One region of the Mesorhizobium sp. BR1-1-13 genome, then DNA from elsewhere that is predicted to be linked to it. Evidence: riboswitches for the same ligand, from Rfam matches in the RefSeq annotation. Region 1 holds a riboswitch; the other holds the start of a gene.
What was found. Region 1 has a riboswitch for cobalamin ahead of LB533_RS12530 (DUF1636 family protein). Riboswitches for the same ligand answer to the same signal wherever they lie in the genome.
Positions count from the first base shown of each region.

Region 2: it holds a riboswitch for cobalamin, as region 1 does, so the genes downstream of both, bluB (5,6-dimethylbenzimidazole synthase) here and LB533_RS12530 (DUF1636 family protein) in region 1, are expected to answer to the same signal.

Region 1 covers NZ_JAIUIH010000004.1:376,960-381,593, reverse strand. The annotation lists gene cobN (cobaltochelatase subunit CobN) at 1-895, opposite strand, end outside; gene cobW (cobalamin biosynthesis protein CobW) at 912-1,964, opposite strand; gene LB533_RS12530 (DUF1636 family protein) at 1,967-2,413, opposite strand; cobalamin riboswitch at 2,451-2,655, opposite strand; gene LB533_RS12525 (winged helix-turn-helix domain-containing protein) at 2,685-3,884, opposite strand; gene LB533_RS12520 (NADH-quinone oxidoreductase subunit A) at 4,216-4,581, shown strand; gene LB533_RS12515 (NuoB/complex I 20 kDa subunit family protein) at 4,572-4,634, shown strand, end outside.
Region 2 covers NZ_JAIUIH010000002.1:214,014-218,647, forward strand. The annotation lists gene LB533_RS05440 (pirin family protein) at 1-708, opposite strand, end outside; gene LB533_RS05445 (DUF2277 domain-containing protein) at 749-1,015, opposite strand; gene LB533_RS05450 (exodeoxyribonuclease VII small subunit) at 1,114-1,365, opposite strand; gene LB533_RS05455 (histone deacetylase family protein) at 1,369-2,295, opposite strand; cobalamin riboswitch at 2,418-2,598, shown strand; partial or broken gene bluB (5,6-dimethylbenzimidazole synthase) at 2,647-3,398, shown strand; gene LB533_RS05465 (TetR/AcrR family transcriptional regulator) at 3,484-4,089, opposite strand; gene LB533_RS05470 (MFS transporter) at 4,210-4,634, shown strand, end outside.

The sequences.
Region 1 (4,634 bases):
TGACGATGGCGGCGGGCTTGAGCTGGGCAATCGCGGTCTCGACAAACGCCAGGGATTCCAGGTCCTTCAGGCTGGAAACAAAGATCGGCACCGGACGCATACCGCGTTGCCGCAGCGCCTCGAAGAGCGTGTCGATCGGGGCGACATCCGCGGCGAGCAGCATTGAGCGGTAGAACAGGATGGGCACGACCTTTCCCTCCCCCTCGAGGGGAGGGTGGCCCGCAGGGCCGGGTGGGGTCGGTGCGACTGGGTTCGGCGCCTCTTTAAGTCGGCGCACTTCAGAGGCGACCCCACCCCCGGCCTGCGCCCGAACCCTTCCCTCGAGCGGGAGGGGGACGACGCCGCGACCCGGCTCGTAGTAACCCGCCTTCGGCACGCTTACCGGCTCGGCTGCTATCGCATCAGACCCCGTCAACCGCGCCAGCCTGCGCACCAGCGCGCTCATATTGGCCGGGCCGCCCTCGCGGAAATAATTGAGCAGCCCGTCCAGTTCCTCGCGCGACAGCGTCGAGGCTTCGATCAGCCTGATATCCTCGTCGTGGCTCTCGCCGGGAAGCAGTGCCAGCTTTATGCCGCGCTCGCGGGCAACCGCGGCCAACTGGTCGCAGCCGTAGCGCCACCACTCGTAACCGCCGAGAATACGCACCAGGATGATTTTGGCGTGACGGGCGACGCTGTCGATCCAGAGGTCGACGGACATGGGGTGGCGCAGGTCGCGGAGCGCGGCCAGCCGCATCGTGGGCAGCCGATCGGCGTCGCCTTTCCAGGCCGCCGCCAGTCCGGCCAGGTCGCTGTCGGTGAAGGACAGCGCCACCATATCCGCCGGCGTCTGCCGCAGATCGACCGGCTCGGCGAGATCGTCGAGCGAGGCGGATGTGGTGGCGAGGATGTGCATCGCGGTCGCTGTTGCGTCAGCCGGCGAGTATACGCTCGATCGCCGGGCGGTTCAGCCCCTTGAGGCCGATGACGACCAGGCGCGAGCGGCGGTCGTCTTCAGCCGTCCAGGCGCGGTCGTAGTAATGATTGACGCGCGGACCGACCGCCTGCAGCAACAGCCGCATCGGCTTGCCGCCGACCTCGACGAAGCCTTTCACCCGCAGCACGTTTTCCTGTTCAGCCGCGGTGGCGACGCGCTTTGCCAGGTCGTCCGGATTGGCGATCGAGGGGATGTCGACGATAAACGTATCGAAGTCGTCGTGCTCGTGGTCGAAGGCGCCGTCATGATGGGACTTGCGGTTCTCGATGTCGTCCTCGACGGCGAGGCCCAGCCCGAGCAGCACGGACGGATCGACCTTGCCATGAGCTGTCGGCACGACCTTCACGGCGCGGGCGGAGTGTTCGCCAATGACGGCGTTGGCGCGAGCCGAACCTGCGGCATCCATCAGGTCGCTCTTCGACAGGATGATGAGGTCGGCGCAGGCGATCTGGTCCTCGAACACCTCCTCGATGGGGTCGTCGTGGTCCAGTGTCTGGTCCTGCGCGCGTTGCGCCTGCAGGGCGTCCATGTCGTTGGCGACGCGCCCCTCGGCGAGTGCCGGACCGTCGACCACGGCGATCACGCCGTCGACTGTCACCCGGCTCTTCACCGTCGGCCACTGGAATGCCTGGACCAGCGGCTTGGGCAGAGCCAAGCCTGAGGTCTCGATCAGGATGTGGTCGACCTTCGGCGTCAGCGACAGGATCTGGTCGAGCGCGGGGACGAAATCGTCGGCGACGGTGCAGCAGATGCAGCCATTGGCCAGTTCGACGATGTTTTCCTCCGGGCAGGTGTCGATGCCGCAGCCCTTCAGGATCTCGCCGTCGATGCCGATGTCTCCGAATTCGTTGACGATGATGGCGATACGCTTGCCGCCCGCGTTTTCCAGTAGATGGCGGACCAGCGTGGTCTTGCCGGACCCCAGGAAGCCGGTGACGACGGTACAGGGGACGCGGGAGAGAGTGGCGGCGGAAACTGCGGCGGTCATGATCAGTCCTTCAGCATGTCGAGGGGAGGAATGCGGGCAACGAGGCCGCGCTTGAGGGAATCCGGACGGCCGCGCCACGGAATGAGGCCGTCGGTCGAAGAGGCGAAGAGTTTCGCGCCGGTGACGAGATCGGCGCCGCTGGCGATGTTTAGGTCGCCGAAGACATAACTCCAGCAGCCGTCGCGAAGAATCGCGGCACTGAGGCGGCGCTTGCAATTGCCGAGGCATTCGACGGTGCGGACGCGGACATTGTCGGCCGTTGCGGCTTGGCGCGTGTCTTGAGCCAAAACTTCGCCGGCGCGGGGATGGGCGTCGGAACCGGTCTCGTCGCGGCAGGAAGCGCAGACGATGACAGTGACGCCGGCCAAGGCGTCGCTATCGCCAGACAAGTCGCTATCGCCAGACAAAATGTCCGCTGTTTCAGCCGGGAAACTGCTGTCGCGTTCCAAATCGGGCTCCTTGCCCGGAAAACCCGCCGGGCGATCGGATTCTTATGTCTCAGACGGCAGGTCTCCTGGCTCGCGGGTCATAGCCTTCGTGCCGCCTTCCCGGGACCGTCCCAGTGGTTTTCGGCCTTGGCTCGTCGCTTACAGTTGCGGGGACAGCCGCGGATTTGAAATCGAGATTTCGCACCGCATTCCCTCTTGGCTCCTCCCTTTGCCGAGAGGAGACCGTCTGGATGGGATTTAGGCTCTTGCCGGCGGCGGTGTCAACGCGCGTCTACGACACGGCAATGTCGGCGAGCGGCTGCCCAAGGTCGCCGGCGGGCGTAATCTCAATCCGTTCGAGGCCGAGCCAGCCCTGCATCTGCGTCAATTCCTGGACGAGTTGCGTGGCGGTTTCAGGCGGCGCGCTGGGCTCGGCATAGGCCGCGTGGACGCGTAGCACGCCGGCCGGCCGGTCGGCCTTGAGGTCGACGCGCGCCACGATCCTGTCGCCGAGCAGGAAGGGCAGGACGTAATAACCGTATTGCCGCTTTTCGGCAGGGGTGTAGATTTCTATGCGGTAGTGGAAATCGAACAGCCGCTCCGTGCGCGAGCGCTCGAAGACCACCGGATCGAACGGCGCCAGCAGGGCGCGGGCGTTGATCCTGCGGGGAATGCGGGCCTCCTTGTGGAGGTAAGCCGGTTTGTTCCAATCCTCGACACGCACCGGCACCAGCTCGCCTGTTTCAACCAGTTCCTCCAGCCGGCCCTTCATGTCGGCCGGCGACAAGCGAAAGTAGTCGCGCAGGTCGCTCGCTGTCGCGACGCCATGGGCGCGGGCGGAGATCCGCAGCAATTCCCGATGCGCGTCCTCGGCTGATGGCACCGGCAGATCGAGGATTGCCTGCGGCAGCACGCGCTCGGGCAGATCATAGAAGCGTTCGAAGCCACGGCGATGCGCGGTGGTGATGCGTCCTGCCCAGAACAGCCATTCGAAGGCATGCTTGGCGTGGCTCCAGCCCCACCAGCCGCCGGATCCCTTTTGGCCTTCGAGCGCGGACGCGGCGATCGGACCGCGTTCTGCGACCTCGCGGTAGATCTCTTCTATATAGGCGGCGTGCTCGCGCCCCCATTTGGCCAGTCCCAGGTACATTTCATCGCCGCGCTCGGCGCGCTGCATGCGCCAACGCATCAACGGATAGGTCTCGACCGGCAGGAAGGAAGCCTCGTGCGCCCAGTATTCGAAAACCGTGCGCTTGCGCGTGACGGCGGCGTTGTCGAGCAAGGCGAACGGGTAGGGGCCAAGGCGCGAATAGAGCGGCATGTAATGAGCGCGCACCACCGCGCTGACGGAATCGATCTGCAGCAGGCCGGTACGCGAGAGCACGCGGGCGAAGTGGCGTCGGTCGGGCGTGCCGGCTGGGCGGGGATCAGTGAACCCTTGGGCGGCGAGCGCGATGCGCCGGGCCATGGCGAGCGAGATCTTTTCCTTCATTCGGATGCGACTCTGAGGCGTGTTGAGCGTCGTTCGGACAGTTGATTCCAGCGATGCTAGCAGGGTTTTGTCGGCAATTCTGTCAGGAGAGAAAGTGGAGTAAAAAGCGAAGGAAATCAGACAGGAGCGGATCGGACCAGTTTCTTCCCTTATGCCGTCCAGGCCGGTGTTTTGAACAAGGTTTGACTTGCTTCGCCGGAAGCGCTGCGCTAACCCTCGCCGCGTTGCAGCAAAGGCCCCTTAAAACGGTTCAGCGGTTAAACTGTCACGCTTCCGCAATAGGGTCTGGTGCTGTAATCAAAATGGATTGGCGCCAACGGAAAGCCGCAGCATGAACGCACTTCTCGGTTCGTACCTGCCCATCGTCCTGTTTATCGCAGTGGCGGCGGCTGTCGGCGTTGCGCTTATCGTGGCGCCGTTCCTGGTGGCCTATCGCAATCCCGACCCGGAAAAGCTTTCCGCCTACGAATGCGGGTTCAACTCGTTCGATGACGCCCGCATGAAGTTCGACATCCGCTTCTACCTGGTGTCGATCCTGTTCATCATCTTCGACCTGGAAGTGGCCTTCCTGTTTCCGTGGGCGGTGTCGTTCTCGAAAATCGGCATGCTCGGTTTCTGGTCGATGATGGTGTTCTTGGCAGTGCTGACCATCGGCTTTGCCTATGAATGGAAAAAAGGAGCGCTCGAATGGGATTGAGCGACAGTTCCGGCACGCTCGTCGCGCCGAAGCCCAAGGGTCTGATCGATCCC
Region 2 (4,634 bases), on a different contig from region 1:
GAACACCAGCAGCCGTTCGGCCGGAAACACGTCGCCGGAAATCGAGACCTCGCCTTCCAGCGTGTAGATGGCGCGTTCTTCCGCGTCGGCCGGGATTTTGACGCTGGCGCCCGGCGCCAGCCTGAGGTCAGCGTAAAGCGTCTCGGAATCGGCCCGCACCGGGGAACGCAGCCCCTGGAAATCGCCGATGACGACGCGGCCACCGACGCCTTCCGCGTCAATGTCGGGAAGCCGCGCGACAGCGGTGTTCTCGAACACCGGCGCCACTTCCTCCTTGCCGTCCGGCAGCGCCAGCCATGTCTGCAGGCCCGAGACCGACATCGGCGCGCCACGCAGTTCTTCCGGCGTGCGCTCCGAATGGACGATGCCGCGGCCGGCGGTCATCAGGTTCACGTCACCCGGCTCGATCACCATTTCGGTGCCGAGCGAATCGCGATGCCTGATCCTGCCATCGAACAGGTAGGTGACCGTCGACAGGCCGATATGCGGATGCGGCCGGACGTCGAGCGCCTGACCGGCGCGCAGGATGGCAGGCCCCATGCGGTCGAAGAAGATGAAGGGACCGACCAGCCGCCTTCTGGCGGTCGGCAAGGCACGGCGAACCTGAAAACCGCCAATGTCCTTGGCGTTCGGAATGACCATCAATTCGATCTGGTCGCTGGCAAAGGCGTCGCCTATTTCGGGGTCCTTCCCGGGGAAGAAGCTCATGAACTCTCCTTGTCAGCGGTCGATGGCTGCTTTGGGCAGATCAGGCAAAGCGGATCGCCGCCTTCGCCCGCAGCTTGGCCGCAACCTCCTCGCGATTGCGCGGATGCTGGTTGGTTTCAAGCGAATCGAGAAGCTCGCGCGCCGACGCCGCGATAGCCTCGACGGCATGGTCGAAGGCATGCTGGTTCTGCTTCGAGGGCCGCGTCGTTCCGCTCAGCTTGCGGACGAACTGAAGGGCTGCATCGCGCACCTCGTCATCGGTTGCCGGCGGATCAAAATTGAACAGGGTCTTGATGTTTCTGCACATCGCTTCCGTATCTCCTCTTGTCCTGGAGCCGTTTCAATCGGGACGCGTTCTATCCTCAATCATGATCGTGTCAAAAACCAGAGAGACGGCTGCATGCCTCAATCCGCGTCCAGCGGCTCCGTCCCGATCGGCTTGCCGTCGCGGGACAGCCTGATCTTCTCCACCTTGTCCTCGGCCGCCTTGAGCAGCCGGTCGCAATGCACCTTCAGCGCCTCGCCGCGCTCGTAGATCCTGATCGACTGGTCGAGCGGCACATCGCCACGCTCCAGATCATCGACGATCTTCTCCAGCGCGTCGAGAGCCTGTTCGAAGCTCATCGCCTTGACGTCTTCGTTGGTTTCACCAGCCATCATTCATCCTTTCATCAGTCGCCCGACATGGGCGGCGACCGAAAATGCCAATCCTTGCAGATCGTAGCCGCCCTCGAGCAGGCTGACGAGCCGGTTGCCGCTGTGGCGCGCCGCGCGCTGCATGAGTTGGCCGGTGGCCCAGTCGAAATCATCCTCGGTCAGGTTGATCTCGGCCAGTGGGTCGCGATGATGCGCGTCGAAGCCGGCCGAAATAATGATCAGGTCGGGTGCAAAATTGTCGAGCGAGGGCAGCACGCGCGACAGGAAGGCGTCGCGGAACGCCTCGCTGCCGGTCTGCGGCGCAAGCGGCGCGTTGATGATGTTGCCGGCGCCGGTTTCGTTCTTTGCTCCGGTGCCCGGGTAGAGCGGCATCTGGTGGGTCGAACAATAAAGCACGGACGGATCGTCCCAGAAAATATCCTGCGTGCCGTTGCCGTGATGCACGTCCCAGTCGACGATGGCGACACGTTCGATATCGTGTTTGCGCTGTGCATAACGTGCGGCGATGGCCGCCGTGTTGAACAGGCAGAAGCCCATTGCCGTCGCTTTCTCCGCATGATGGCCGGGCGGCCGGGCGGCGACGAAAACGTTGTCTGCCCTGCCGGCAAAGACGTCGTCGACGGCGGCATTGGCGGCGCCGATCGCGGTGATCGCCGCTTGCCAGCTCTTCGGGCTGGCCGTTGTGTCGGCATCGATGCGGGCGATGCCCGTCTCGGGAATGGCGGCGCGTACCCGCTCGACGAAATCCCCGGGATGCGCATAGAGAATGGTGGCCTCGTCGCCTTGTGGCGCCTCGAGGCGGTCGAGCGCGGCAAAAGCCTCCTCGTCGAGCACGCGCTCGATGGCGCGCAAGCGGTCCGGCCGCTCCGGATGGCCGGGTGGCGTGATGTGCTCGAGGAAGATCGGATGGGTGTAGAGACGAGTGGCCATGCTCCCTATCTAGTGCCCCGGCGCGGCGATGGCCATGCGTTGCGGCCTGATGGCTGGGGAAAATCGCGCCTGCGTCCATTCGCGTCGCCGCGGGCGATTGGCGGCGCGGAGGCTTCGTCGTAAAGTCCCGGCCACTGCCTGGTGCCCGCCGCGAGCGGGAGAATCGGGAACACGGTTTGATACCGTGGCGTGCCCAACGCTGTAAGGGGGACCGCGCCGGTAAATGCCACTGTCGATGACGGGAAGGCGCCGGATGCGGGTTGATCCCGAGCCAGAAGACCGGCCTGGCAGGCATCGTCATCCGCATGGTCAGGCGGACGGCAGTTGATTGCAATCGCAAGGGGACAAGCGATGCCGGACGAGATGACCATCCCCGTGGGTGACGGATTCGACCAGATGGCGCGCGATGCGGTCTACCGCGCCATGTTCACGCGGCGCGATGTCCGCAGCCATTTTACATCAGAGGCCGTCGATGACGAGGTGCTGGCGCGGCTGCTGCTTGCCGCCCATCACGCGCCATCGGTCGGCTTCATGCAGCCATGGAATTTCATCGTCATTCGTGGCACCGAACGACGGGAACAGGTGCGCGCCCTGTTCCTGGCGGCGCGCGAGCAGGAATTGCCCGCTATCGAGGAAGAGCGGCGGGCGCTCTACCGCAAGCTCAAGCTGGAAGGCATCTGCGAAAGCGCGCTCAATATCTGCATCACCTGCGACCGGCGACGCTCACAGGGTTCACCGCTGGGACGCTGGCACAATCCCGAGATGGATCTCTACAGCACGGTCTGCGCGGTGCAGAATTTCTGGCTGGCGGCACGCGCCGAAGGGGTCGGGGTCGGCTGGTCAGCATTATCGAGGCGCAGGCGTTGAAAGACCTTCTGTCGATTCCCGAGCATGTGACGCCGGTGGCCTATCTCTGTGTCGGCCGCGTCTCCGAGTTCGCGCCGAAACCGGACCTCGAAACACATGGCTGGGGTCGACGACTGCCGCTGCCCGAGCTGATCATGAGCGAGACGTTTTGCGGACAGGGCGAAGTGCCGCTCAAGTCAACGATCGCCCGCCTCAAGGCGGCAACACGGGAAAAATCTGGCAAACCCTTGATTTGATTGCCGACACGGCATGCGCAGCGCTGCCGGCGGCCTGCGCCTTGTCCTGAGCATCTGAACCTGGAAGCACCTCGGCTATCCGCCTTCAGGCGGCTCCGGTATCCTTCCTCAACAATCCTTCGAGCAGTTGCTTGAATGCCGCTACCACGGTCTTTGATGTCGCTTCCGGGTCGTTCGAATTGGCGATCCGCTGCGCCGCCTGACTGCTCGCCCCGTTGATTAGCCGCGCCGCGGTCTCAGGGTCGACGCTTGGGACCACCACCCCGTCCCCTTGCAGCATCGTCAGATGATCGGTCATGGAAGCGACGCAGGCATTGGCGTTCGGCCATTGCGCGGGGTCCCCCAGCACGGCCGGACCGTCCCGGAACATGATGCGCTGGATTTCCGGCTCCAGCGCCATTTCGATGTAGCTCGTGCATTCGTCGACGAAGCTTTGCCAGCGGGTCGGTGCTTTCGCTGCAACCTCATTCACCCGTGCCGCCATCTCGGCGTCGATCTCGGCGATGACCGCCTGCAAGAGCCCCTTCTTGTGGCCGAAATGATGATAGAGCGCACCGCGCGTCAGTCCTGCCGATGCGGTGAAATCGTCCATCGACGCTTCGGCATAGCCGATCGTTCCGAAGGCATGCCGGGCCGCGGCAATCAATTTGGCGCGGGTTTCGGCGATCATTTCCTTGCGAGGCTTGTGCATTTCTTCTGGCCTTATGCACATACGTTCCGTATGCCAATTGACATACGCAGCGTATGATCTATCTAGTGTTCATACGCATCGTATGTAATTTCCGAATCGCCTTTTGTCGAGGAACGGACCATGCAAAATCCCTACTCCGAGATCTTTCGATCCCCTGGCGCCAAGGGCTTTGCCGCTGCCGGCTTCATGGCGCGCCTGCCGATCGCCATGGCGCCGATCGGCATCGTGGCGATGCTGTCGCAGACGCGTGGCGAATACTGGCTGGCGGGTGCCGTCTCGGCGACATTCGCGCTGGCCAACGCTTTCCTGGCGCCGCAGATCTCCAGGCTGGTCGACCGCCTCGGCCAGACACGGATCGTCGTGCCCACCACCATCGTCTCCGTGGCGGCATTCCTGCTGCTGATTGCGTCGGCCAACCAGGATTGGCCGGTATGGACATTGTTCGTGTCGGCGCTGCTGGCCGCGGCCATGCCCAGCATGCCGGCAATGGTGCGCGCGCGCTGGACCGAGCTTTTTCGCGGCCGGCCGGAGATGAACACCGCCTT